Linked DNA regions of Gloeocapsopsis sp. IPPAS B-1203. The protein of the gene in region 1 interacts with the protein of each later gene in a pairwise test. Links are inferred from orthologs where the notes say so. Each region holds a gene or a part of one and is shown in the gene's direction. Other genes may lie near its edges.

The links.
Region 2: the proteins of CSQ79_RS13670 (region 1) and ftsZ interact in binary tests that used the Bacillus subtilis proteins (3 or more experiments, as listed by UniProt). The link is inferred for Gloeocapsopsis sp. IPPAS B-1203 from one-to-one orthologs.

The regions. Positions count from the first base shown.
Region 1 is NZ_PEIG01000006.1:382,176-393,709, reverse strand. The notes cover bases 1-2,768. They hold CSQ79_RS13670 (cell division protein SepF), read left to right. Parts: upstream 1-971; coding sequence 972-1,565; downstream 1,566-2,768. Other genes in these bases: CSQ79_RS13660 (DEAD/DEAH box helicase), read left to right, coding at 2,672-2,768; proC (pyrroline-5-carboxylate reductase), read left to right, coding at 1,780-2,589; CSQ79_RS13675 (YggS family pyridoxal phosphate-dependent enzyme), read left to right, coding at 1-584. Also shown: more of CSQ79_RS13660, read left to right, coding at 2,769-5,350; CSQ79_RS13655 (cytochrome-c peroxidase), read right to left, coding at 5,420-7,564; CSQ79_RS13650 (Nif11-like leader peptide family natural product precursor), read right to left, coding at 8,085-8,318; dxr (1-deoxy-D-xylulose-5-phosphate reductoisomerase), read left to right, coding at 8,885-10,081; CSQ79_RS13635 (tetratricopeptide repeat protein), read left to right, coding at 10,242-11,129; CSQ79_RS13630 (deoxyguanosinetriphosphate triphosphohydrolase), read right to left, coding at 11,237-11,534. UniProt on the Bacillus subtilis protein: Cell division protein that is part of the divisome complex and is recruited early to the Z-ring. Probably stimulates Z-ring formation, perhaps through the cross-linking of FtsZ protofilaments. Its function overlaps with FtsA.
Region 2 is NZ_PEIG01000001.1:289,117-306,995, forward strand. The notes cover bases 635-3,623. They hold ftsZ (cell division protein FtsZ), read left to right. Parts: upstream 635-1,489; coding sequence 1,490-2,758; downstream 2,759-3,623. Other genes in these bases: gshB (glutathione synthase), read right to left, coding at 2,792-3,623. Also shown: CSQ79_RS01400 (cell division protein FtsQ/DivIB), read left to right, coding at 1-476; more of gshB, read right to left, coding at 3,624-3,754; grxC (glutaredoxin 3), read right to left, coding at 3,763-4,023; small ribosomal subunit biogenesis GTPase RsgA, read right to left, coding at 4,244-5,344; CSQ79_RS01425 (sulfurtransferase TusA family protein), read right to left, coding at 5,471-5,728; molecular chaperone DnaJ, read right to left, coding at 5,725-6,855; molecular chaperone DnaK, read right to left, coding at 6,967-8,943; nucleotide exchange factor GrpE, read right to left, coding at 9,161-9,847; CSQ79_RS01445 (GspE/PulE family protein), read left to right, coding at 10,096-12,096; CSQ79_RS01450 (type IV pilus twitching motility protein PilT), read left to right, coding at 12,153-13,289; CSQ79_RS01455 (type II secretion system F family protein), read left to right, coding at 13,635-14,858; CSQ79_RS01460 (hypothetical protein), read left to right, coding at 14,960-15,523; CSQ79_RS01465 (TULIP family P47-like protein), read left to right, coding at 16,091-17,638; CSQ79_RS01470 (TULIP family P47-like protein), read left to right, coding at 17,726-17,879. UniProt on the Bacillus subtilis protein: Essential cell division protein that forms a contractile ring structure (Z ring) at the future cell division site. The regulation of the ring assembly controls the timing and the location of cell division.

The DNA.
Region 1 (11,534 bases):
GAGTGCGCGATTTTGGTGAAAGCCGCGTTCAAGAAGCTGCAAGTAAGCAGGCACAATTACATGACTTAACGGATATCACCTGGCACATGATTGGGCGGTTACAAACAAACAAAGCTAAAAAAGCTTTAGAACTGTTTGAGTGGATTCATTCGGTTGATAGCTTAAAGTTGGCACAACGTTTAAATCAACTGGCAACACAGGCGTCATGCAAGCCCAAAATTTGCCTTCAGGTGAAATTGCAAAGCGATCCAAATAAAACAGGCTGGACTGTACCAGAACTCCTTAACGACCTACCAGCACTTAACCAATGCGATCGCTTAGATCTTCAAGGTTTGATGACAATTCCACCGCTGGGATTAAATGATGTAGAAATTCTTAATTTTTTCAACCAAACTCGCGATCTTGCGAGTAACATTCAAGAGCAACATTGGTCTAACCTGCACATGCAGCAGCTTTCTATGGGAATGTCTCACGACTATTCCCTAGCAGTGCAAGCTGGCGCCACAATGGTGAGACTAGGTCGTATTCTGTTCGGCGAAAGACCAACACCGCCACAGGCGACAGCATCAGAAAACAACTGGTAAGGATACAACATTCATTTCTAACTGAAAACTCCGAAAAATTCAGTAATATCTCGGTTGAAGTACAGAGAAAAAAGATAGTATGAACCAGAGCATTGTGTAATTTTGATATTGAAGGCTACAAGTTGAGTTTTTGATACCTATCGGTTTAAAGCTTGTCAAACTTGAAGGTCTCCAATGTTGTCAAAGCGCTTTTCTCAATTGAGGTGACTTTGTATTTTCAAGGAAACCTGCCAGCAGAAAAGCCCCTAAATCAAACCTCATGCAGGAGTATGGCTTGAGAAAAAAAGTATGAAATAGCGCAGCCTATCATGCGATCGCATTCCTACTTGATTAAAATATGTTTTCCCAGTTAACTAATATGTGTGAATAGACAGGGAGAGTGCAACAGTGAGCAAATTTATCAAGACAATCAAAGACTTTGTTGGTTTGAACGATCCATATGCAGAAGACAACGATATTTATGAAGTTGTCGAAGAGGATGGCTATCGCCATACTTATCCACCTGAACATTCACAGCCAATAGAAGAAGATTTACGCCAACGGCGGCGCGTACGCGAAAGAATTACCTTAGAACCTAATTCCGAAGTAGGAGCAGCTTCGATGAATAATGTAATTGGAATGCATGAGGCTGGAAATCGGACGTATGAAGTTGTTGTGATGGAACCCCGCTCGTTTGAAGAAATGCCACAGGCAATTCAAGCCTTGCGCGAGCGTAAATCTGTTGTGCTCAACCTCACAATGATGGACCCCGATCTGGCTCAACGTGCTGTTGATTTTGTCGCTGGTGGAACTTACGCAATCGATGGTCATCAAGAACGTGTTGGCGACAGTATTTTTCTGTTCACTCCTATTTGCGTACAAGTAACAACTCAGTCAGGAGTCGTACAAGAAGTTCCTCAAACTCAGGTGCGGACAGAACGCACAACAGTTCACAGCCAAGCCTGGTCAGCAGATTCTACTCGAATTGCGCAGTCTAGTTAAGGCATATAGCAGGAGTCAGGGGACGCGCTTCGCGCAGACCTACGGTTCAGAGGTCAAAAGTCAAAATTATTTGTAATTATGGTTCTAAGCCTCTATAAGGTCTTAATCATCTCGCTCCATTGCTATGCAGCATCTAGATTCATGTGGTTTAGCTGATAGCTAATTACACGCTTCATTTGTTGCTAGTACTGTTCTAGACACAAGGATTGTTCAATTGTCTGTTAAGTTTGGGATTATTGGCGGCGGGGTAATGGGAGAAGCGCTATTATCCCGCTTGGTTTCTCAGAAAATATATCAACCAACAGAGATTATCGTTGGCGAGAAATCACCAGCACGACGCGACTATTTAGCAAATCAATACGGAGTTTCAGTTACAGATGACAACTATGTTGTCACTCAAGCTTCGGTACTGCTTTTAGCAATCAAACCGCAAGTATTTACAGCAGTGGCGGCTGAATTGGTATCTCCACTCACAAAATCTACACCACTTGTTATTTCTATCTTAGCAGGAGTGTCTCTATCGCAATTAGAAAAGGCTTTTCCTCAAGTTCCAATTATTAGAGCGATGCCTAATACTCCAGCAACAGTCGGCGCTGGAATGACAGCGATTTCTTTGGGTGCGCAAGCAGGCGATCGCGACAAGCAAATTGCCCAGCAGCTATTTACTGCGGTGGGAGAAGTCGTAGAAGTTCCCGAAACATTAATGGATGCGGTGACAGGGTTGTCAGGCTCAGGACCTGCCTATGTTGCATTATTAATAGAAGCACTATCTGATGGTGGTGTTGCAGCAGGCTTACCAAGAGCGATCGCCACTCAACTCGCTCTGCAAACTGTGCGTGGGACAGTACAATTGTTGCAAGAAACTCAAATGCACCCTGCCGAACTTAAAGATCGAGTCACAAGTCCAGGTGGAACAACAATCGCCGGCGTCACCGAGTTAGAACGTGCTGGATTCCGCGCCGGATTAATTGCCGCAGTCAAAGCCGCAGCAGTGCGATCGCAGGAGTTGGGAACTAGAGATTAGACAAAAAATTAGGAAATCATTTTAAAGTCTATAATTTAAGGTAATCAAGCTGCTTGTCTTCAAGTTAACTAACCTCAATTGAGTGAATTTGCAACTGTTTTCTGAACTAAATTTAAAAGAGATATTTCCGTTTGAACTCGATGATTTCCAGTTGGCGGCAATTCGAGCATTAAATGCTGGTCACTCGGTTGTGGTGTGTGCGCCGACAGGTTCAGGAAAAACATTAATTGGAGAATACGCGATTTATCGGGCATTAAGCCGAGGCAAACGAGTTTTTTATACTACACCCCTCAAAGCACTTTCTAATCAAAAACTGCGTGACTTTCGCGATCGCTTTGGTGCTGACATGGTAGGGCTACTCACAGGAGATGCCTCAATTAACCGCGACGCACCGATTTTGGTGATGACGACCGAAATCTTCCGTAACATGCTTTACGGAACACCTATAGGTGAAGTAGGAACTTCTTTAGTTGATGTTGAAGCCGTTGTGCTGGATGAATGTCATTACATGAACGATCGCCAGCGGGGTACTGTTTGGGAAGAATCAATTATTTATTGCCCCTCAGAAGTCCAATTAGTTGCACTGTCAGCAACAATTGCCAATAGTCAACAGCTCACAGATTGGATCAATCAAGTTCACGGTCCTACTGAACTTATTTACTCAGAATTTCGCCCAGTTCCTTTAGAATTTTACTTTTGCAATCCTAAAGGATTATTTCCACTGCTTGACAATAACAAATCTAAAATCAATCCACGTTTGAAGCCTAAGCCAGGAAGTAGTAATGCTTATGCCAAAGGTGGACGCCGCAATGGAGCGCGTCTTGAAGCCCCTAGTTTAGAATTTACCATTTCGCGATTAGCAGCAAAGGATATGCTACCGGCAATTTATTTTATCTTCAGCCGTCGGGGATGTGACCAAGCTGTCGCAAATATCGGAAATTTATCGCTTGTCAACTCAGCAGAAGCCGCACAACTACAGCAACAAATTGATGAATTTCTAGCACGGAACCCCGAAGCCGGACGCGCTGGACAAATTGAACCTCTTTATCGCGGGATTGCGGCACACCATGCTGGGATATTACCAACTTGGAAAGGGCTAGTCGAAGAACTGTTTCAACAGGGACTTATTAAAGTTGTTTTTGCAACCGAAACGCTAGCAGCAGGAATTAATATGCCTGCACGAACAACTGTTATTTCGACACTTTCCAAACGCACAGATCGCGGACACCGACTACTGAATCCTTCTGAATTTCTCCAAATGGCAGGGCGTGCTGGACGTCGCGGGATGGATAAACTTGGTCATGTTGTCACATTACAAACACCGTTTGAAGGTGCGAAAGAAGCTGCCTATCTTGCTACAGCGCAACCAGATCCACTTGTGAGCCAGTTTACGCCAAGCTACGGTATGGTGTTGAACTTATTGCAAACTCATACTTTAGAGGAAGCCAAAGAACTTGTAGAACGCAGCTTTGGGCAGTATTTAGCAACGCTATATTTGCAACCGCACTACGAATCTTTGGCACATCTGCAAGGGCAAGTCGCTCAAATTGAGGCACAGTTGCAGTCTATAGATATGGAACAGCTTGCCAAGTATGAGAAATTACGCCAACGCATTAAAGTAGAACGTCAACTTTTAAAGACACTTCACGAGCAAGCCCAAGAAGCACGGGTAGAGCAATTGGGTTTAACATTAAGCTTTGCCGTGTCAGGAACATTATTGAGTCTTCGCGGAAAACACGTACCAACTGCAACACCAATTCCGGCTGTTTTAGTTGCCAAGTCACCAGGTTCGGGTCAAGCACCGTATTTAATTTGTTTGGGACAGGATAATCGCTGGTATGTGGTGATGACTAGCGATGTTGTCGATCTCTATGCAGAGTTACCGCGATTGGAAATTGCGAGCGATCTGTTACCACCAGTCGAAATGCCATTGAAGCCAGGACAATCGCGTCGGGGAAATCAAGAAACTGCGGCGATCGCACTCGCAATTCCTGAGACAGCAGAACTCAATATTGCCCCCGAAGTTTTGGCACAGCAAGCAAAAGTTGCTGCTTTAGAAGCTCAACTACAAGCCCATCCTTTGCACAAATCTGACACCCCAGCAACGATTCTCAAGCGTCGCAACAAGAGTTTGCAGTTGCAAGCAGAAATTGCCGAACGGCAAGAAGAGTTAGGTCAATTATCTCAGCACCACTGGGAAGAATTTTTACATCTGATTGAAATTTTGCAGCGGTTTGGTTGCTTGAATGAGTTAGTGCCAACGCATTTAGGACAAGTCGCAGCAGCGATTCGCGGTGATAATGAATTATGGTTAGGACTTGCTTTAGTCAGTGGTGAATTCGATCAACTCGATCCACACCACCTTGCAGCAGCCGTAGCAGCACTCGTCACCGAAAATACTCGCCCAGATAGTTGGGTACGCTATGTTTTATCTTCTGAAGTTGAAGAAGCACTTGCCGGATTGCGTTCTACTCGCCGTCAGTTGTTTCAATTGCAACGCCGTTACAATGTAGCATTTCCAATTTGGTTGGAATATGATTTGGTGGCATTAGTTGAACAGTGGGCGTTGGGAGTAGAGTGGTTAGAACTTTGTGCAAATACAAGTTTGGATGAGGGCGATGTCGTGCGGTTGTTGCGTCGAACCTTAGATCTACTTTCGCAAATACCTCACATTCCTTATTTATCAGAAGCTTTACAGCGCAATGCATATCGGGCAATGCAACTATTAGATCGCTTTCCTGTCAATGAAATTGTGGAGTAGCAAGACATAATAAAAAAGCAATTAGCGCTAATTGCTAATTGCTCATTGCTAACAGCTAATAGCTTTAGTTCAAGACAAGAAATTGGCTCTCACACGACCGCCATTACGACCTACTGCGGGAAGTTCCAACAGCGTGCCATCAGTGGCGTGACCTTTACCATTATTGGTAACAGATGTAGTATCTCCTGGATGTCCGTTAGGAATAAGCAGTTGTGGGTGATCGAAGGGCGCTTTATCAGAACGCACGCGTTCATCAGTTAGGGCTTTGAGAAATTCTACTAAGTCATTTTTATCTTGTTCACTTAAGTTCAGATTTTCGATATCTGGATCTAAGTTGTTGATATTCTGCTCGTGGAAATCTCCACCGCGATTGTAAAAATCGATCACTTGACGTAGGGTTAATTGCCCGCCGTTATGGAAGTAAGGCGCGGTGAGTTCGATATTGCGTAGTCCTGGAGTTTTGAAAGCACCATCTACTGCTACGCGATCGCCTGCATCAACTGTGATATTAGGATTTTCGCCCAACAAGGCGTTAAATTTCCCTTGCTGTGCCAGCCGTGTTTCAGACAGTGGATTGCCAGAGGGGTCTTTTCCTCCTACTCCTAAGTCTTCTTGCGTTGGTCGTACGCCAATGTTATAGAAACCATTGTCATAAACTGCAGGTTGTCCGCTACCCATTTCCATGAGTTCGAGTCTTTCTTTGCGTACATTTCTCACAGATGCATTGGTAAATTCTGCACCACCATGACAGTTAATGCATTTAGCCCTACCTTCAAATAGCTCTTTACCACGTACTTGTGCAGTTGTTAAAGCACCTGTATTGCCTTCAAGGTATCGGTCAATTGGTGCATTATTTGAGACGAGCGTAGACTCGTACATTTGAATTGCCAGTCCCATGAACAGCGAGAAGTTGTAGTCTAAGAGCGTATATTGCTGATTTGGTAATTGATCAGGATCGACAATTCCATCTGCATCTGCGATTTGGTTAGCTTTTCTACGCACAAAACTACGGTTTCCAGTGTTGGGATCAACATTGATCAGATAAGCCGATCTCCACCATTCAGGCTTAAATGCTGCCTTAATCATTGCCGTGTAGTTTGTTTTTAACCCAGGTAATCTTCCTCGACTGAAACCACCAAGTACGCTATCGTCAGCCGCAACTAGCTGCTTGCCGAGTGGTCGCAACGCACGTAATTTCTTACCTGTCTCTCTAGGAAGTAACCGACGTTTAACTCGACCGAGTTTGTTGCCAATATCAGGGAAGATCCGACCTGTTGCAGATTCTTCAACCGAACTTAGCGGTGGTCCTACTGCTTGCGAAGCTAATGAGGCATTGTTTAGACTGATTTTGACTTCTTTTGGCAGTACTGCTGGTGTAGATGCCTTGATAACTCGCGCATCAGGATCTCGCGAACCGAATGGATTAACACCATTAAATTCATCTTGTGCTCTACCATCCCAAAAGTTACGGAAGTTGAATACCGCGTTAACTGTGCTAGGCGTGTTGCGCTCTGTTACCTGGCGAACGTTGGTGCCATTGACATGAAATACGGTGTCGGGTTGTACCGTAACGTCATCCTCTGCATTACCAGGAGTCGTATTGTTGAACTTAGTTAGCGGTACGCCTTGCGAACCTGCAACATCATTACTGTCTGCTAGCACTGCTGAAGAACGATTGTTAGGATCGGTAAGCTTGTGAAAGGGGAAGTCTCCAGGTTTGAGCGTATAGTTAGGTCCACTTCCTACACTAAAAGTTTGATCGGGATTGGGACTACCATCAGCATTAACACGTAGTAATCCTGGACTTAGTTGATTTTTGGCTCTGGTATCAGTTCCAGCATGAAAGTGGCAAGTTGCACATGCTTGAATACCATCACTGCCAATTTGCATATCCCAGAATAATGCTTTGCCTAAGCGGATAGCTGCGGCGCGATCGCTGACAAATTCTCCTAAGTTTGCTGGTTCAGGAATTGGTACAGTCTTGAGGGATGTTAACGGCTGCGAAGGTCCGTCAGGAACTAATTGCGCAGATACTGTGTGTCCTGCGAGTACTGCGATCGCAACCATTAATGCTACTGCAACATAACTAAATACTTTTCTTACTGAGAACTGATTTTTAAGTGTTTTTAAGCCTGATACTATTATCAGCAACTGAGAACTATGGCGTCCTTCTCTATTGGCTTTGTGAGAAAAAATACTTAATTTTCGATTCACACTCTCCGCCCTAAATTATTTACAAAACCTTGTTTGTTACAATTTTTTTGATTTTCTTTATATTCAAAGAATATAAATCACAAAAATAATTCTAGTCATTTTCACTGAGAAATATCTCTTCTACATAAAACCCATACATAACTCATACAAAACTCATCCAATTTGCATTAAATACAGTTATTTTGAAGATTTAGTAAAGCAAAGTTATTCAATTATGTAGATTGCATTAAGTTAATCCAATCTGCGAAGCAAGAAGGTCCGTATTATTTCTATTTGAGTTATGAACATTTCCTTGGGATTGCTCATTGTTCATTGTCATTAGCTAGCGCATTATTAAATTCAAGAATCATTTAAGTGCTTCTGACTATAGAAAGAGCAAAAATAAAATCCCACTCCTATCACGGATGGGATTAGTAACGCATTTTAATTTGTAATTTGCAGATGTAGCTTCTAATCTTAAAACTTGCACAATTTAGGATCGACGCACTCGAAACCTCACAGCTCAATTTCTCACGTAGGCTTATCTTGGAACTATATGTCGTCGAGGGGAAACACCTGGGTTAATAACTGCGGCAACTTCTTCTGGAGACAACTTGCTGATTGCTTGATCTAAGTCTTGCAGACTGAAATTATAGCCTCGCTGTGCTGCAATCTTGATAAAGGCTTCGGGATCTGATGTTGCTTTGAGTTTCTCTTGTAAGGCGTGATCTTGTTGTACAGCTTTAAAAAATCGGGCAGCGGTTTCTTGTGCCATGAGAATAAATCTCCTTTATGTGATTTCGTCCAACCGCACGCTAATGTCATGTTGGCGCTGCTGCAGCTACTTCTAAGTATAGATCTCTTACAGGCAAATTTACAGAATTCTTGACAGAAATTAAATAAACTGTAATCTAGGTAACTTGCAAATATTTTATTTAATGGTATTGAGAATCGATGGTAAGCGCGATCGCAACATTTCTGCTTCTGAATGATAGAATTGCAAAAGTCAAAAAATTATGAATGTCATTCTCAGCCGAATGCCATATAGCGCAGAATCTCGCGAGATGTTTCGCTTGGCTCAACATGACAGTTTAAGTACTTTGCAAGAAGTTTAATGCAATATCAACAGCAAACTTGATGCATGTGTTGAATACCGACAGAACTAACTCAAATAAGCAGAACGAAAAAATTTGGCAATCGCCACCCAAACCCAATTTATTGTTTATTTACAACACTGTTACAGCTTGCGATTTGAGGTATCAAGGTATCATCGCGTTGTGTCTACATCATCTTGTCCCCTTAGAATCTTATATTGGAGATACTGCTGATTCTTAAATTGTTGTGAAAGCGATTACTCTTCTTGGCTCTACCGGCTCTATCGGTACGCAAACCCTCGATATTGTGGCTCAGTACCCCGATCAATTTCAGATTGTGGGTTTAGCGGCTGGGCGCAATGTAGAAATGCTTGCTGCTCAAATTCGACAGTTTCAACCAAGTATCGCCGCGATTTGCGCTGAAGATAAATTACCCCAACTCAAAGAGGCGATCGCAGATCTCGATCCACAACCTATTTTACTGGCGGGTGAAGCTGGAGTGGTGGAAGTTGCGCGTTATGGCAATGCCGAAACGGTTGTTACGGGTATTGTTGGTTGTGCTGGTTTACTACCAACAATTGCAGCGATTGAAGCAGGTAAAGATATTGCTTTAGCTAATAAAGAAACGTTGATTGCTGGCGCGCCTGTTGTGCTTCCTTTGATTGAAAAATACAATGTGAAGTTACTACCAGCAGATTCAGAGCATTCGGCAATTTTTCAATGCCTCCAAGGTGTACCAAACGGAGGTTTGCGGCGCATTTTACTCACAGCTTCTGGTGGTGCTTTCCGCGATTTACCTGTAGAAAAGTTAGTAGACGTCCAAGTTACAGACGCCTTGAAACATCCCAATTGGTCAATGGGTAAAAAAATTACAATAGATTCAGCTACGTTGATGAATAAAGGACTAGAAGTCATCGAGGCGCATTATCTTTTTGCTCTTGACTACGATCGCATCGAGATTGTCATCCATCCTCAAAGTATCATTCACTCACTCATTGAACTGCAAGATACTTCTGTGTTAGCACAGTTGGGTTGGGCTGATATGCGCTTACCATTGTTGTATGCTTTATCGTATCCTGAACGTATCTATACCAACTGGGAACAGTTGGATCTAGTGAAAGCTGGCGATTTAACTTTTAGAGCACCCGATCACAAAAAGTATCCTTGTATGCAACTTGCCTATGCAGCGGGTAAAGCAGGTGGTTCGATGCCTGCGGTTCTTAATGCCGCAAACGAACAAGCTGTGGCGTTGTTTTTAGAAGAGAAGATTCGCTTTTTAGATATTCCTCGGTGTATTGAACGGGTATGCGATCGCCACGCATCTGATCATCAGATAAATCCATCCCTAGAAGACATTGTGAGTGCCGATCGCTGGGCAAGGCAAGAAGTTATTAACGCTTGTGAGGAGTCAGATAACAGTAAGATATATAGTCAACTCAAATAGTTAAGTTTTAAAGTATTGTGGAAACAATTCGGCATCTAGCTACGTAATAGTTACATACCAAGTTACCACATTGGTAAGTTATCACTAGGATTAGTTGAACAAGTTAAAAGTGTAAGTTGACACAAAAACTCAGCGTCTAGTCCAATAATCACGTAACGCTATGAACCGTATTTTAACTACTGTTACTATCTTAAGCATTGTTCATGTTCTTGGTAGTACGCCTGCTATTGTCAGTGCTCAAACACCACAAGCTACTCCTGCAAGTCCTGCAAGTAACCTTCAAGAACAATACGATGAAGGTGTAAACAGATACAATCAAGGCGATTTTAAAGGCGCGATCGCCAGTTTTACAGAAGTGATTCGTCTCGATCCTAACAACGCAGCTGCTTATGAAAACCGAGGTAATGCCCGCGATGACTTAGGAGATCGTCAAGGTGCGATCGCCGATTACAATCAAGCAATCAAACTTGCTCCAGACAATGCTACCACATACTACAATCGCGGTCTTGCTTACGACAGACTAGGAAACAACAAAGCCGCGATCGCCGACTATGATCGTGCAATTGAACTGAATCCCAAGTTTGCTTCAGCCTACAACAGTCGCGGTATTCTGCGTTTTGCAATGGGAGACGAACTCAGTGCTATGACTGATTTTAACCAGGCAATTGAGCTTGAGCCTGAGCGACCTGGAATCTACTACAATCGAGGTAATGTGCGGCGGCGTGGTGGTGATAATCAAGGTGCGATCGCAGACTACAATCGAGTATTGCAGTTGAATCCTCAAGATGCCGATGCCCATTTCAATCGGGGTATTGCCTATTACAATATGGCAGATCACCAAATGGCGATCGTAGATTTCAATCAAGCTTTACAACTTAACTCTAGCTATGCTGAAGCCTACTACAATCGGGCACTTTCTTACAGTGCTATAGGCAATAATCAGCAAGCACTACAAGATTTTCAGCAAGCCGCTAACCTCTATCAAGAACAAAAAAAGCCAGAATACTATCAAGATGCTCAAGAACGGATTAGAGAACTACAAGAATAAGCAGAGATAAGGAGACTGGGAGTTTTGAGTAACGCAAAACCTACCTAGTAAGTTCAAACCTACGGCTATACATAAACTCATCAATTACAAATTACGAATTAGTATAGCTACCTTCCACCACGTGGTAAAGAAATTCCTTTAATTTTCTTGAATAGAGAAACTGCGTATGAATCTGTCATTCCAGAAATATAATCTGTTACTTGCAAAATCTTTCGATAAAGGTCTTCATCAGTATCCTTAAAATTAGGTAAGAGTTTTTTAGTTAAATAGCTTTTCGATAAACTATTATTAGTAACAGCATTAACAAACTCTTCTAATAAACCACCAAGTACTTCATATCCTGCAACTTTTACTTCAACAACTTCGCAGGCTTCATACACATTTTCGCGCGTGAGATCTATGATT
Region 2 (17,879 bases), on another replicon or contig:
AATTGTTTCCCCCAGGGCTACGAGTGGTCATTACAGAAAGAATTCCTGTGGCGATCGCCTACATTAGACCACCTCAAGCTGTTACAACAGATACGCAAGCTAACATGGGTTTTGTAGATGCCAATGGGATATGGATTCCTTTTCAAACCTATGCTGCTCAATCTACAAATCTAAAACTGCCTCAATTAAAAGTTATTGGTCCCTGGGAACGATATCATTCTTACTGGTCTTCAGTATATCAAAGTGTTAGCCGTAGCCCAGTTAAAATATCTGAGATTGACTGCCAAGATCCAACCAATATTATTCTCAAAACCGAATTAGGTATTGTACATCTTGGTGCATATAGTTCGAGATTAACTCAACAACTACAAGTCCTCGATCAAATGCGGCAATTTCCTCAACAACTAAATTCTAGTCAAATTGCTTACATTGATCTCTCTAATCCGGAAACTCCAGCAGTACAAATGAACCAGTAAAAATAGTTAATCCTGATACGCTATAGGGTTAACTTTGGTGTCATATTGTCAAGAGATCTTCTTTATTTTTTTTTGAACAGTGATGAGTTTTTTTTGATAAAAATCAAAATATCCTTTGCGATTTCTCGCTGAGTACAACTTTCAAGTTTGTATCACTAAATCTTTTGGAAATAGTATATAGCAATTCCCGTAAGAGTTTTGCGATTAACAAAATTGTCAGTACAATTAAAAATTGTTCAAAATAAAATGAAGTAGTTCTATGCCAATGACTAAGATAGCTCAGATGCGTTTATGTATTTTTCAGGTTTATAGGCTGAGAGTATAGTGTAGATGTTCCCTTAGAAAGAAGGCTTACTAATTGGTTAGTTAACAATAAAAAGTGAGCAAAAGTCTTTGTATCAAAGAATGCAAAGCACACATTAACACAAGCAAGAGATGTTTCAAAGATTGACTGATTGCATGACAAGATATTGCTAAAAACCCAATAAAAACATTGCTATCTTAATGCGAATTTAATGAATATAGCTTAAGAAATACATATATTAAGGCGAACGTCGCATCCAAACTGTAGGAGCTACACTTTGTGAAGAATAAACAGTCAAGCGTGAAATCTGTTATTAACTCTATTAATTACGTTCAGCAAAATCAATTGCCAAAACTTAATGTGCTGATGCATGCTCTTAGGCAATCAAGTTTGCTATTTGCTAACAGACCTCATATTATAAAGTCTATTAGGACGACTATCGAGATCAGCACTACGCTTACGCGATCATCTCAACAAAAGCAACTTACTGTGTACGAGCACCAATTAAATCCTTTAAACTTTAAGAAAAACGACACTAATCTATTACCTGATTCACTCTATTTAAGTCAATGCCAGTGGTAATTTCCTAACGTTAGAGTGAAACTTACACTCATACCGAAGAGCAATTGTAGAGTCAAAGAAGGTCAACCTATAGTAGACTCTAAGCCAAATCAGATAAAAAGTTGTTTATATAACCTTGTTCATGCCAATGGTGCTTAACAGTAAAAGAGAGCCAACTGAGAAAAGCTCACAATCTCCAGGACAGTCAGGTTACTCGCTGAGTGTCAACTCTAATAATCCCTTCAACTCTTCCGGAATTCACTTTGGGCAAAATTATGATTCCAAAGGAATGCCTGAGCATGACGACCAAATGGACGGTATTGTACCAGGTCGAGTTGCTAATATCAAAGTTATTGGAGTTGGTGGCGGCGGTGGCAATGCAGTTAACCGCATGATTGCTAGTGAGGTCAGTGGTATTGAATTCTGGTCAATCAATACAGATGCTCAAGCTTTAACAAACACCTCAGCAACTCGTCGGTTGCAAATTGGACAGAAGTTGACACGTGGACTTGGTGCAGGTGGTAATCCGGCGATCGGTCAAAAAGCAGCTGAAGAATCGCGTGAAGAAATTGCTGCGGCTTTAGAAAATGCTGATCTCGTTTTTATCACTGCGGGTATGGGTGGCGGTACAGGTACGGGTGCAGCACCAATCGTTGCAGAAGTTGCCAAAGAATTAGGTGCATTGACAGTAGGAGTCATTACTCGTCCATTTATGTTTGAAGGACGGCGACGCACCTCACAAGCTGAACAAGGTATTGAGGCACTCCAAAGTCGAGTCGATACGCTCATTGTGATCCCCAATGACAAATTGCTATCTGTGATTTCTGAGCAAACACCTGTACAAGAAGCTTTCCGGATAGCTGATGACATCCTGCGTCAAGGTGTGCAAGGAATTTCTGACATTATTACTATTCCAGGATTAGTTAACGTTGACTTTGCAGATGTCCGCGCAATTATGGCAGATGCAGGTTCAGCATTAATGGGTATTGGTATTGGTTCCGGTAAATCTCGTGCCAGAGAAGCAGCAAATACTGCGATTTCCTCTCCTCTTCTCGAATCTTCCATTGAAGGTGCTAAGGGTGTTGTTTTCAATATTACTGGCGGTCATGATTTGACTTTACATGAAGTCAATGCTGCTGCTGAAACAATATATGAAGTAGTAGACCCCAACGCCAACATTATTTTTGGTGCAGTAATTGACGAAAGGCTACAAGGTGAGATCCGAATTACAGTAATTGCTACAGGATTTACTACAGAAGCTGCTGCAGAGCCACTATCTAATGTAAAAGTTATTTCAAAGCCACAACAAGCAGCACCAACCAATTCCTCTCCTCCTGCTATTGAGATAGAAACTGTAGAAAAACCAGGTTTAGATATCCCTGAGTTTCTCCAGAGAAGACGGAATCCTCGCTCTTAGGAAAAAGCGTAGACGATTTATCGACGTCTACGCCTATAGTCTTGCTTCTATCCACCGAATAGCCTGTTCGCCTAAACGAGTACCTTCTAACCGATCAATTTCTCTGATACCCGTTGGACTTGTCACATTAACTTCGGTAAGATAACCACCAATGACATCAATTCCCACAAAATACAAACCATCTTGATGCAGTCTTCTGGCGATATCGGCACACATCTGCTGCTCTCGCTCAGTAATATCGATTTGCGCAACAGTACCACCTGCTGCCATATTATTGCGAAATTCATTACCTGAAGAAAGTCGATTGAGTGCACCAATAGGTTTACCATCCAAAAGAATAATTCTCTTATCTCCTTCTTTGGCAGCCGCTAAGTAAGTCTGCACCATCACTGGGACACTTCCTTGCAAAGTACTTAACTCAACCATTGAGTTAAAATTGCGATCGCCTGCTTCCAAATAGAGAATTCCTTCTCCAGCTTTATTTCCTAAAGGTTTAAGAATGGCTGCGCCTTGTTTTTCAACAAACTCGTAAATTGTTTGTTTATCAGAACTGACGATTGTTTCTGGAATCCATTTGGTAAATTGCAGGGCATACATCTTTTCATTTGCTGCCCTAATTCCTTGGGGATCATTGATAACAAAGGTTTTGGCAGGATCGATATAGTCTAAAATGTACGTAGCATAGAGGTAGGAAGCCGTTACAGGGGGATCGGTACGCATAAAGACCGCATCCATACTGTCTAAGGGCGCAAAAGTGCGATCGCTCAATTCAAACCAAGGAGTTTTTACTACCCATCGTCCTTGTACGAGTTCCACAGGCTTTAGCTCGACTCGTTCCAACATAGCCCAAGCTTTGCCGGCTACGACACTGAGAAGATTCGCTTGAGTTATCCAAACAGAATGACCTAATGCTTGTGCGGCTTCCATCAAGGCTACGCTAGTATCATGTCCTGGATCGAGACGTGTAATAGGATCGATAATAAAGGCAAGTTTCATAGCTTTTTTTACGCTGTTAGCAATTGATCGAGCTTGCCTTGAAGTTCCAATTCGTACAAATCGTCACAGCCACCGATATGATTGTCATTGATGAAAATCTGGGGGACAGAACGTCTATCATGGGCGCGTTTTGCCATGAGCGATCGCGCTGCCTCATCCCCATCAATTACGTATTCTGCGAATTCAACACCTTTTTCTTTGAGTAAAGCCTTGGCACGAATACAAAAAGGGCATCTACTCCAGGTGTAAATTTCAATGTTGGGATTCATAAGCTATTGAGAGAATGACAATAAGAACAAAAAACTACTAAGCAATAATTCTTAAACTTTATTTTAAACTCTGGCTGATGCGGTATGCGAAGAACGGTTGATTGAAAAGGCTTGATTTCAGAATAGAAGAGACGTTATGCAAGTTTCCTCCTCTCTACAAAATATCAATTACGAATGACAAATTCATACAGCTTTCACCTGACTCTCGACCTCTTCTAAACTACTGCAGCTCATCGGCTTCTTGATACAACTCTTGTAATGCTTGATGTTGAGTTCGTCGTGAATGCCGTCGGTATTTCGTTTCTAACTTTGGTTCGTATTGTCTTCTACCGCGCTTCGTTTTCAGCTTCAAACTTGATTCAGGATCGGCTTGTTGATCGATCTGTTCTTGATGTGCGATCGCGTCTTCGAGAAAAGCTAAATAATGCTCGTATCGCTCCCAATCACCTCGCACAGCACAATTTGGCTCATCGCGATGCAAACAATCACTAAATTGACAAGTTTGTTGGGTTAGCCGCTGTCGTGCTTCAGGAAAGAAATTGACTAACTCGTGTGGGTGATAATTCAAATCTGGTTGATTGAAACCAGGAGTATCTGCCAGTAATCCACCATCAGGTAAGGTAAAAAGTTCTACATGGCGCGTTGTATGACGTCCGCGACTAAGCTTACCAGAAACTTCACTGGTACGTAGGTTAACTGTCGGAACCAAAGCATTAATTAAACTTGATTTTCCTACACCTGAAGGTCCAGCCATTGCTGAAATTCGTAGTTTGAGAAGATTTCTAACTTCAGAAATACCATTTCCCTGACGCACACTGACGAACACAGGTTGATAGCCCCACTGTTCTAAGCGATTGTGCCATTGTTGCTGTTGTTCGATTGTCAATAAATCGCTTTTATTCAAACACAAACGAACATCCAATCCTGTAGATTCAGCTTTAACCAAAAAGCGGCTCAGTTGGTAAGGGTCTAGTGGTGGTTCTTCTAAAGCGAAAACCAAAAGAATTTGCTCAGCATTGGCAACTGGCGGACGATCTAATTGAGACTTACGTGGTAAAACACTTGCGATCGCACCTCTACCACCTGCCCAATCTGGTTCAACAATTTCCACGCGATCGCCAACCATAACTTGCTGTCCTAACTTCTTAAGTCGCGCTCGCCGCGTACATAAAAGGAGGGGTGAGGAGCGTAGGGCTTTGCCCTTCTCGGAGAGTGGGGCGAGGAGCGAGGGGTTGAGGCGAACTTGATAGTAGTTAGCTTGAACTGCTAGTACTGTACCCATTAATGGTACATCTGCCGTGCTAGTAGCTTCCTGACTCATGCAATAATCATCAAGCGTCGCCAGAGATATATTCCCGTGAGGGCAAAATTGTACTCCATGTAGAACTTCATTCCTGACATCCGATCTCTGAACCGTAAGTCTGCGCTAAGCGCGTCCTCTGACCCCTTACGCATTTGCATCACCTGGGCGTTGGACTATTAAGGCAAAGTAGCCATTACATTCAGTGATTTGTTCAACTGAATAACCTGCCATCATTAAGCTATCGGGAACCTGCTCAATGGGTTCTCCAGGGTCTAACCAAACTTCTAGTCGCGACCCTGGAGACATTTTTTCCAAGCGCAGTTTTGTCCGCACAAAGTTGAGTGGACAGGGAGTACCACGCAAATCGAGTTGTGCGTGAGGTTGAGATGCCGTTTGATTCATCGCTGGAACAGATTTCCCAAAAATCCTTCTAGACCACCTTTACCTGTGCGATCGCCCTTAATTTTAGCTAATTTTTCTAGTAATTCTCTTTCTTCAGTAGTAATCTTTGTCGGAATGTCGATCAAAATTGTAATGAGATGGTCTCCACGACTTACCGGATTACCTAGACGTGGGACACCATGATTCTCAAGAGTAATTACCGTGTTAGGTTGTGTTCCTGCTGGTACTAACAACTCTTGTGGCCCATCCACGGTGTTTACTTGTATCCGACATCCTAGGATTGCTTGGAGATAGCTAATCTTAATTTCTGATAGGACATTGATGCCTTCGCGTCGAAATTCTGCATCTTCGTTGACAAACAAATAAACGTACAAATCTCCTGGAGGACCATTACGCTGCCCTGCATCGCCTTCGCTAGAGATTCGCAACCGCGTTCCGTTATCAACTCCAGCAGGAATTGTTATTTTCAGCTTCTTTGTAACTTGTCGTACGCCGTTACCTTCACAAGCATCGCACTTTTCTTCAATCATTTGTCCTGTCCCATTACATGTAGGACAAGTCGATACTTGGGTAAAACTGCCAAAAGGTGTACGTGTCACGCGCCGTACTTGACCGGAACCACTACACGTTGAACAAGTGCGCGGTCGAGTTCCAGGCTTCGCACCTGAACCGCTACAAACTTCACATGTTTCTAAGTGCGAAATGCGGATTTCTTTTTCACCACCAAAAACGGCTTCGCGAAACTCTAGCTTGAGATCTAAGCGCAAATCGTCACCGCGTACAGGACCGCTGCGTCGAGATCGCGCTTGTTGCCCTGCACCAGAAAAACCGCTGAAGAAGCTTTCAAACAAATCGGCAAAACCGCCCATGTCACCCATGTCTTGGAATCCTCCGACTCCAACTCCACCAGCGACTCCAGCTTCACCAAAGCGATCGTAACGAGCGCGTGTTTCCGGCTCAGAAAGCACTTCGTAAGCCCGATTGATTTCTTTAAAGCGCTCTTCAGCTCCGGATTCTTTGTTCACGTCAGGGTGATACTTCCGGGCTAATCGCCGGTAGGCGCGCTTGATTTCTTCTTTGTCGGCGTCACGAGAAACACCTAAAATTTCGTAATAGTCGCGGGCCATAAAGCGCTGCTTTGCTCGAGGTTAGTAGTTATACAATTCTTAATTTTAAATTGACAATTAAGTCATTAGTCATTATTCCCATACTACAACTTTAAGAGGAACTGATAGTTGTTACTCAATTGCTTCATAATCAGCTGTGACTGTGTAATCTTCATCAAAATCAAAATTGTATTCTTCTGCAACCGTAGCATTCTCTACGGTACCTGAGTGCGATTCAAGCTTGCTTTCGCTTGGAGTGCCAACTTCTGCTGCTTGAACCGATTGGTTTTGTTCTTCGTCAACATTTTTGTAAACATCTGTACCAATTGACAGCAGGGTTTGTTGGAAGTTATTTAAGATTTGCTTGACTTCTGCTACTGAGGTAGTTTGCTCCCCAAAAACAGAACGTAGCTCTGCGGCTTTTTGACTGACTTCAAGTTTTAGGCGATCGCTGATCAAATGCTCGTTGTCTTTTAGAGTTGATTCGTAAGTGTACAGCAAATCCTCTGCTTGGTTGCGTAGAGCAATCATTTCTACACGCTTTTTGTCTTGCTCAGCGTAGATTTCTGCCTCTTGACGCATTCTTTCTATCTCGGCAGCACTTAAACCACCAGTATTTGTAATACTAATACTTTGCTCGCGCCCCGTACCTTTGTCTTGAGCTAAAACTTTGAGAATGCCATTGACATCAATTTCAAACGATACTTCAATTTGAGGTACTCCCCGAGGAGCGGGAGGAATTCCGGTTAGGAGAAACTTGCCAAGGCTTTTATTATCTTTTGCTAATGGGCGTTCTCCTTGAAGGACGTGAATTTCCACAGACGATTGACCATCAGTTGCAGTAGAAAACACTTGTGATTTACTGGTTGGAATTGTCGTATTCCGCTCAATAACTTTTGTAAAGACTTCTCCTAGCGTCTCAATTCCTAGCGAAAGTGGAGTGACATCGAGTAGCAGAACGTCTTCAACTTCGCCTCCTAACACTCCACCTTGAATAGCAGCACCTAAGGCTACTGCTTCATCTGGATTGACTGAACGTTCTGGGGCTTTGCCGTTAAAGAACTTTTGGACAGCGTTCGTTACTGCAGGAATGCGTGTTGAGCCACCAACCAGGATAATCCGGTCAATATCTGCTGGCTGTAAACTGCAATCTTTTAATGCCTGACTCATAGGTTTGATTGTCGCAGCAATCAGATGGTTCACCAAGTCTTCAAATTTAGCGCGGGTGAGTTCCATTTCTAAATGCTTTGGTCCAGTTGAATCAGCCGTGATGAACGGTAGATTAATTGTCGTAGTACCCAGGCTAGACAGTTCTATTTTGGCTTTTTCGGCTGCTTCCCGTAGTCGCTGCAGTGCCATTTTGTCTATAGCTAAGTCAATGTTTTCTTGTTCTTGGAAACAGGCAATCATCCAGCTAACAATGCAGTTATCAAAGTCGTCGCCGCCAAGTTGGTTGTTACCAGCAGTTGCTTTGACTTCAAATACGCCGTCTCCAAGTTGCAGGATAGAAACATCAAATGTCCCACCACCAAGATCGAACACGAGAATTTTTTGCTCTTGTTCTAGCTTATCCAAGCCGTAAGCTAAGGCTGCTGCTGTGGGTTCGTTGATAATGCGCAATACTTCCATTCCAGCAATCGTGCCAGCATCTTTGGTAGCTTGACGTTGGGCATCTGTAAAGTAAGCTGGCACTGTAATAACTGCTTGGACGATCGCTTCACCAAGAAGACTTTCAGCATCTTGTTTGAGCTTGCGCAAAATCATTGCCGAAATTTCCTGAGGAGTGTAGGTGCGATCGCGGATTTGGACATCAACTGTATTGTCTCGCCCTTGAATGCACTTGTAAGAAACTCGCTGGCGTTCTGCAGTAGTATCGTCCCAGCGACGCCCAATAAATCGCTTGATACTGTAAATTGTATTTTCCGCATTAGTAACGAGTTGCCGCTTAGCGAGTTGCCCAACCAGGTGATCGCTTCCCTTACCAAACCCCACAACACTAGGGGTTGTTCTTCCTCCTTCAGAATTGGCAATAACCATTGGTTGACCACCCTCTAAGATGGCAACACAACTATTCGTGGTGCCTAAGTCGATGCCAATGACTTTTCCCATGCTTTCTGGTCGTAAGTGCAATTAGAACATAGTTTGTGCCATTTCTGGGATATTTATAGCATCTAAGGCATCGAAATAAGTAAACGGGTGAAAATTGGTAACCGGTCATTGGTAATTGGATAAGAATATCTACTACCCATTACCCATTACCCACAAAGGAAGTGTATATTTTCTAATTTGCCCACCTACTTATAGGTTATTGCCAATGTGATTTGGTTTACTCAGTTAGGTTCGGTTCTGACGTTTCTCCTGGTTCGGGAGCCGCAGATACTTTCACCAAAGCATGACGTAAAACGCGATCGCCTAAGAAATATCCCCGAACTAACTCTTCTAACACTGTTCCTTCTGGATGTTCATCCGTAGGTTCACGCATTACAGCTTCATGAAAGTTCGGATCAAAAGGACTTCCTTCTGAACGCATTGCGGAAACACCCAACCGTTTTAAAGTGTCTACCATTTGCTTATAAACGCTTTGGTAGCTTTTATGAATGGTCATTTCCGCATCGGTTTGTGGCTTGATCTGCGATCGTGCCCGCTCAAAGTTGTCAACTACAGGCAATAGCTCTGTAATTGTGTCCCGCTTGATTTTCTGCTCAATTTCTTCTTTTTCTTTTTGTGTCCGCTTGCGGAAATTTTCGAAATCTGCCCCAATCCTTATGTATTGAGAGGTGCGTTCCTCCAACTGCGATTTGAGCGATTCTACCTGCGCTGTTAATTCAGCTAATTCTGGATGTCCTTGATCAACAGCAGCCGTAGCAGCGTTTTCCTCACCCGTTATTTCATCTGGTGAGCTTGCTGATACTACTTGAGCATTTACCTCGGAGTTATCATTCAAATTCATTGTTTCAGCTGAGGTGTTACTCTCTTGTTCTGAGATTTCTGTTTGTTTGTCCTCGTCAACCATTATGCACCAATCTTAGATACTCGAAACTACGTTAAATAGTTACTTGTTTCACCGTACCTTTTCTAGGATGCACTAATTACACTCTAAGTCGCAAAACCCACCACAATTTTTTAGGGGAGTAGGGGAGAGATTTGATGATTGTTGCTCTTTACTACCCTACTACCCGCCTCTCTAATTCCTTAAGCTGCATAGTAACTTTGCCAAATTTTTTGGGAATACTTGATTACGGAAACTCTCACGACTCATGTATGACTTACTCCCCCTCACAGCGGCGTGCCCTGATCGTCAAAAATGACTTTTCTCCTTTCGGCAATAAAGTGATTGAGTCGGGGTATGTCAGTAATGAACAGATGCAGCAAGCTCTGAGTGAAAGTCGTAAATCTAAAAGACCCATAACAGAAGTATTAGAGTCACTAACTGGACGTCAACTCCCACCTGACTTACTGAGGTTTTATAAAAAGCAGCAACTCTTTGAACTCAAAATTGTTTATGGCGTTGAATTTATCGATCCTCAGCTCAATCAAATTGCCCCTAATCAAGTCGCAAATTTGATCGACACGCTCATCCCGGTTGAGATTTGCCGCCGTTTTCAATTAATTCCTTTGTCTCAAAATCCTGACCCTCCTTCAGTATTAGTGGCGATGGTCGATCCCGATCATCTAGAGGCTCAAGATTATTTGAGTCGAATTCTCCGTGCCAAAGGATTGGGATTGCAACGTATGGTGATGACGCAAGAAGACTTCCAACAGTTGCTTTCCAAATACCTCGACGCACAAGTTGAACAGCAAAAACAGCGAGACATTCAAAAATCAGTTGATGTTCAATCTGAGATCGAAGGCTTAGAGGGCTTTGATTTACAAAATGCCAATGATGAAATTGAAGCAGATTTAGGTGCTGCTATTCAAAATGCTGAGGCCGCACCTGTTATTGCTTTAGTCAATAAAATTCTTGTCAAAGCCTTGCAAGAAAAAGTTTCGGATATTCACATTGAACCGCAAGAAGAACATTTACGAATTCGCTTTCGTAAAGATGGAGTTTTACGTCAAGCATTTGAGCCACTACCGAAAAAGATTGTGCCGGCTGTTGTTGCTCGATTCAAAATTATTTCAGAACTGGATATTGCTGAGCGGCGGATGCCCCAAGACGGACGTATTCGACGAGTCTTTGAAGGACGTAAAGTAGACTTTCGCGTGAGTACTTTACCAAGTCGTTATGGTGAGAAAGTTGTTTTGCGAATTTTAGATAACTCAGCGACTCAACTTGGTTTAGACAAACTGATTAGCGACGAGGAAAGTTTAGAGATTGTCCGTGAAATGGCAAGTCGTCCTTTTGGATTACTGTTAGTGACAGGACCAACAGGTTCGGGAAAATCAACAACCTTATATTCTGTCTTGGCAGAACGTAATGAGCCAGGGGTCAATATCAGCACAGCCGAAGATCCAATTGAATATTCTTTACCAGGAATTACTCAAGTCCAGGTAATTCGTGACAAAGGTATGGATTTTGCCTCAATTTTGCGGTCTTTTCTGCGGCAAGATCCTGATGTGATTCTTGTCGGTGAGACACGAGACAGAGAAACTGCTAAAACAGCAATTGAAGCGGCACTAACCGGACATTTAGTCTTAACAACACTCCATACGAATGATGCTGCAGGTGCGATCGCCCGCTTGGATGAAATGGGTGTTGAGCCTTTTATGGTATCAGGTGCGTTACTTGGTGTTGTTGCTCAGCGTTTAGTTAGACGCGTTTGTTCAGCGTGTCGCATCCCCTATTCACCTTCTTCTACAGAGTTAGCACGCTTTGGTTTAACAAGTTCGCAAGACAATGGCGTGACTTTTTACAAAGCAAAGGCTTTACAGCCTGAAGAAATTGCCACTGCCCGCAGTCAAGGCGAACTTTGTCCAGAGTGTAGCGGTGTTGGCTACAAAGGACGTTGTGGCGTGTATGAGGTGATGCGCATTAACCAACGGCTGCAAAATTTAATTACTGAAGGTGCGCCAACCGAACGCATTAAAGAAGTTGCAGTAGAAGATGGTATGAAAACCTTGCTATCTTACAGCCTTGACTTGGTACGTCGAGGGCAGACCACACTCGAAGAAGTTGAACGTGTCACATTTACTGATTCTGGCTTGGAGGCGGAACTTAAAGCGAAACGAAAGAGTTCTTTAGAATGTCAAACTTGTAGCGCGGAGCTACAACCAGAGTGGTTAGAATGTCCCTACTGCATGACGCCACGTTTTCAAGATTAAACAGCCATTAATGATTAGCAATTAGTGCCCTACTTAAACATCAGGAGATAAATTCTATGGAATATATGATTGAAGACCTCATGGAGCAAGTTGTTGCTTGTGGTGGTTCTGACTTACATATTTCAACTGGCTTACCGCCTTATATCCGCATTAGTGGCAAGCTGACTCCGACTGATTATGAACCACTTACAGCGGAGCAATGCCAGCGTTTAATTTTTACGATGTTGAATAACACGCAGCGCAAGCACTTAGAACAAAACTGGGAACTGGATTGCTCTTATGGTGTGCGAGGATTAGCTCGCTTTCGTGTCAATGTCTATAAAGATCGCGGAACTTATGCAGCTTGTTTGCGAGCACTATCTTCCCAAATTCCCAGCATGGATGCTTTGAAACTACCAGATATTGTACGGGAAATTTCCGAAAAACCTAGAGGATTAGTTCTAGTTACAGGTCCTACTGGTTCTGGTAAATCAACAACATTGGCGTCGATGATTAATAACATCAATATGACGCGCTCAGAACACATCTTAACGATTGAAGACCCGATTGAATTTGTTTATGAACCCATTCAAAGCTTAATTCACCAGCGTCAAATCGGAGAAGATACGAAAAGCTTTGCTAACGCACTACGCGCAGCATTAAGGGAAGATCCTGATGTGATCCTAGTTGGTGAAATGCGCGACCTAGAAACAATTTCGCTGGCAATTTCTGCGGCAGAAACAGGTCACTTGGTATTTGGTACATTGCATACAAGTTCGGCAGCACAAACAGTTGACCGGATGGTAGATGTGTTTTCGCCAGAACAACAACAGCAAATCCGCGTACAGTTATCAAACTCACTTGTTGCTGTATTTAGCCAAACACTTGTACCGCGTAAAAATCCTAAACCAACTGAATTTGGCAGAGTCATGGCACAGGAAATTATGATCGTGACTCCAGCGATCGCTAACTTGATTCGCGAAGGCAAAACTTCTCAAATCTACTCGGCAATTCAAACAGGCGCAAAACTAGGAATGCAAACTCTAGAAAAAGTTCTTTCTGACTTGTATAAAGCAGGAACTATCTCACTCGAAGCTGCAATGTCCAAAACTTCTAAGCCTGACGAGCTTCAACGTCTCATCGGTGGTAGTATACCTGCAGCTCATGCAACACCAGCTAAACCAGGTTTGGGTAGATCAGTACTAGTAAATTAATTTTTTGCTTTTTATTAAGTAGCTCGCGTTCTGCCAAATGAAATCTTAGATTGTGGGGTAGGCAAGATGCCTACCCATTCGCCCCTTAACCTAATCTAGACTGTCTCACATTTAAGTTAAGTTGACATAATTAGTGTATGTATAATACTCCTCCTAATACTTAAACTTCAGGAAATATTAGTTATTGCTTGTAACTTTTTATTAGGACATTTAAGGGTAACAAAGAAGTATATTAAAAATTGAGTTTAATTTTCTTATTTATACATTGCGTTGTAAATTCAAAACATATGTTTCTATTTTCTCAATTATTATTTCCTTAATTTTGAATGATTCAAGTTATAAATTATGCCTACTTACGTAGCCAGTGTTAGAGACTCTAAGGGACAAATTAGAAAAGAGAAAATCACTGCAAAATCTCCAAGTGAAGCTCGTTCTAGTTTAAGAAATCAAGGATTATTTATTCAAGAAATCAAACAATCTTCAGAATTCGATTTAAGCAAAATTGATCTGCAGCAATTAACATTATTTTTATCAAAAGTTTCTGTTAAAGATAAAGCAGTATTTTCTCGACAATTTTCTGCTCTAGTAAATGCAGGAGTAGCAATTGTTAGGAGCTTAAGTGTATTAGCAGAGCAGTGTTCTAACCCTAAACTTAAAAAAGCTTTACTAGAAATTAGCTCAGATGTACAACAAGGTGTCAACCTTTCAGAAGCAATGCGTAAGCATCCTGATTGCTTTGATAACTTGTATGTCAGCATGGTTCAAGCTGGCGAAGTAGGAGGTGTTTTAGATGAAGTTCTTAATCGCTTATCCAAGTTACTGGAGGATATAGCTCGACTACAAAATCAAATTAAATCAGCATTAGCTTACCCTGTTGTTGTAGGTTTACTAGCACTTGCAATCTTTATTGGAATGACTGTTTTCTTAATTCCTATTTTTGCTAACATCTTTCAAGATTTAGGAACAGAATTACCAGTATTGACACAATTCATGTTAAGTATTAGCGGATTTATCCAAGGTTTTTGGTGGATGATTCCTATCATAATTGTTGCTCTCGGCTTTGCTTACCGTAATTACTACAAAACTCGAGTTGGTAGAGAAACAATTGACCGCTTTTCTTTAAAAATGCCTTTGTTCGGCGATCTAATTCAAAAGTCAGCTGTAGCACGCTTTAGCAGAACCTTTGGTGCTTTGACTCGTTCTGGCGTTCCTATTTTAACCGCTTTAGAAATTGTGAGAGATACAGCTGGAAACCAAGTTATTGCTAATGCAGTAGATGCATCTCGACAAGATATTCAACAAGGGGGAATGATCAGTATTGCATTGCAAAAAGAACGAGTATTTCCACCAATGGCAATTCAAATGATTAGTATTGGCGAGGAAACAGGAGAACTTGACCAAATGCTGATGAAAGTCGCTGATTTCTATGAAGATGAAGTTGAGCAAGCAGTCAAGGCGCTCACAAGTATTCTAGAACCTATAATGATTGTTGTTCTTGGTGGTATGGTAGGGTTAATTTTGCTTTCTATGTACTTACCTATGTTTAAGGTATTTGAGAGTTTGGGTTAAAACTAAGTAGTTGGACATAATAGGTATCGGCAGTGAGAAGTAGACAGTAGATATTTGTACCAATTACCCATTACCAATTATCAATTACCAGCATTTAAGTTATGAGTGTAAAAAACGTTCAATACCAAATTTGCTTAGCAGAGTATGCAAATACTGCTGGTGCGATCGCACTACTGAAGCAATATCGCCTCTATTTAGAAATGCTTCCTAGCTTGCGACGTGCGCATGAAAGTTTAATCGCGATTCCTTTACCTATTGTACGATTGCGTCAAAGGTCAGTTGTTATGGCTGAACGCAGCGACATCACACAAACTGCGATCCAACTTCCGTGTGATGTCGCGATTTTAATGTGCGACCCTGAATGGAAGATTAAAACTGGAGTTGAAATTATGGTCTTCATTCATCGCCCACACGAAGACTTTTCTGATTTCCTCAAGCGCTGGCGACAAACGCAGGTTTTACTTGATCAAGATTACGAATGGATTCTACCCTCTTCTTATCAACATATGTTAAATGAAGGAGCTAATATTCATCCTCTATTCGTTATTTTTGATGAAACACCGGAACGTATTAAAAAAGGTTTACAAGGAGCAAGTTTACCATTCATGACTGAAACCCTACCTATAGGAATAGAGCAAGACTCAGTAGAACGTATATCTTCATAAAGCTCCCCAGTTTAACGCTGAAGACTAAGAAATACGAAGTGAAGAAATAAACAAAAAAGTATTTAATAAAAATGTATTTTTTACTTAACAAGGTAAATAATAACCCGTATAAATCACTGAATTAATGATTTATTTTATTGAGCAGCAAAGAGGAAACTTAAGCCGTCTGGAGAAATAATACATGTATATAGACTTGCAGGAGATACTTGTCTTCAATATAAATAAATCTCTATGTTAATTAATTAAAACTTTTGCTATTCATAAATAATAATAATTTTGCGGATTTTTCATAAACTCACCTAATCTTACTTTTTAAAACTTATTTTACAAATCAATAAGTTAGCTAGATTTAAATACACACTTTCTTTTACTTTTTCACATTGTTAATCCTGAGACAAGAACTTAAATTACTAAGCAGTAAAAGGTTTCGTTAGCAAAATACAGTTAATAACCTGCTACTTAACAAAAAACTTTTGTTAGCAAAATGTTTTACTTCAAGTAAACATGCTAGAAATTCAAGAATTTATTACTAGCGATTATTAGGTTTCTTTTCAGGAGGATTTAATAATGCCAGAAGTTTTGGATTTAGATCTTAGCCATGCCCAAAAACCAATAGAATTTACTCTGCCACATCTTCGTACTACTCGTCCTACCACCTTTCTTTTGCGAGATCAGCTGCCAGCACAGGTACTGGCTACGGAAGCACCAACACTTGGCTGGGATACTGTGTTTGCGGTTAGGCTACCAGACGTCAACTCGGCGTTAATGAAGTCAGATAAGTATCCCAAAACATTCGAGATCACAGTCGATCCATCAGAAAATTACTCAATTCAGGGTACTTTTGGTTCTTGGCAGGTTGCCCGTGGGGGTGATGGCAAAATCGTATATCTGTCGATTCCCATTCCTACTGGAACCATGACATCTGGAACAAAAAGTTATCCGCTAGACGGTTCACAAGTCTATATCTCGGTAAATCTGAAGTACGTACCACAGAAGCAAGGCTCGAACGCACTCAAAGCGAGTGACAGTGACGTTGAAGTAGACGATTTGGTGGTAAACCCAGAGGCGCGTAGCGAAGAAGATCCAGCTGTTGTGATTCAAAATCTCAAGTTTGCGCAGAATCCGCCCAGCACATTTATTAAATCACTGATGATTGGTGCGCTACTGGAGTGGTTTAATGCGAACCTCATACAGTTTGCTTACGTTTTTTCCACGGTAAATCTCAATGAACGCGCAGATCAAGAACAGTTTCAATGGTTGAAACCAACTTATACTAGCTATGGCTACTCCGATGGTGCTACGGATGAAAAAAGCTACTTCGGCGTGCTGAATATGACTGACGACCGGAGTCCGGAAGGGTTGGAAAACCATTTGCCTCCAGCAGCAATTCCTGAAGAAGCACGGGCATCTTTTTCAATTGCTATGGAGCGTTTTTTAGAAAAAATGGTTTTACCAGGTCTTCCTAAAGGTTTCCCCAATGCATCCGACACCGATTTTACTTTAGCGAACAACAACACAGTGATTCAGAACACCAGAACGGTCATAGCAGACAAAATCAAGGTTGGGTTAATCTGGTACACGCCAGAAATTGAAACCTTTGAGCTGCAGGTTGTTGGTAATGAAATCCAAATTCACACGATCACGAAGGTCAATATCTCACCAGGCATCGATACTTTTGTTGATAACACGAGCTACCAAGAGATTATTGTCGTCAACAAGCCGGATGGATCGCAGACATTAGATTTCAAACAAACTAGAGACCCAAGGACAAATCACTGGGTAAAAACAGCGACTTGGGTAACTGTGACTGAAATTATTATCAGTGTGGCAGGCACGATCGCACTTGGTGTCGCGGGTACGGTGATCAAAGGTATAGCCAGAACTATTGTTGCAGTAGTCATCATTGCTCTAGTAGCTGGATTCGCAGCAGCAACACCTGCTCTGATTGCTGCGGTTGCTGGTGGTGAGGCTGGAGAGAAATTACCTTCAATTGATTTATTAGTGTTAAACTCGACCGCTCCTATTAAGTGGCCTGGCGCCTCTGAGTTTAAGCTCACCTCGGCGGGGTTGAATGGCTCGTTCCAGATGGGTGGCGATCCTGGTTTCACAATCTAAGCTCCAATACATTTCGCTCCGGCTTCCTTTTTTCTGAGGAGGTTGGAGTGAATTTCCCTAAAGGATATACCGTGTCAGCTTTTGGAGATGGCTATGCAAACCTTTGGTTGGGATACAGTTTTTATCGTGAGTATCAGTCGAATTAATGCGGCGTTGGCAGCAAACAGTACTACGCTTGTTATGTCCTTCGATGCTGCGCTCGATTCAGCTCCACCGGTTTCTGCAAATGGGAAGTTCAACA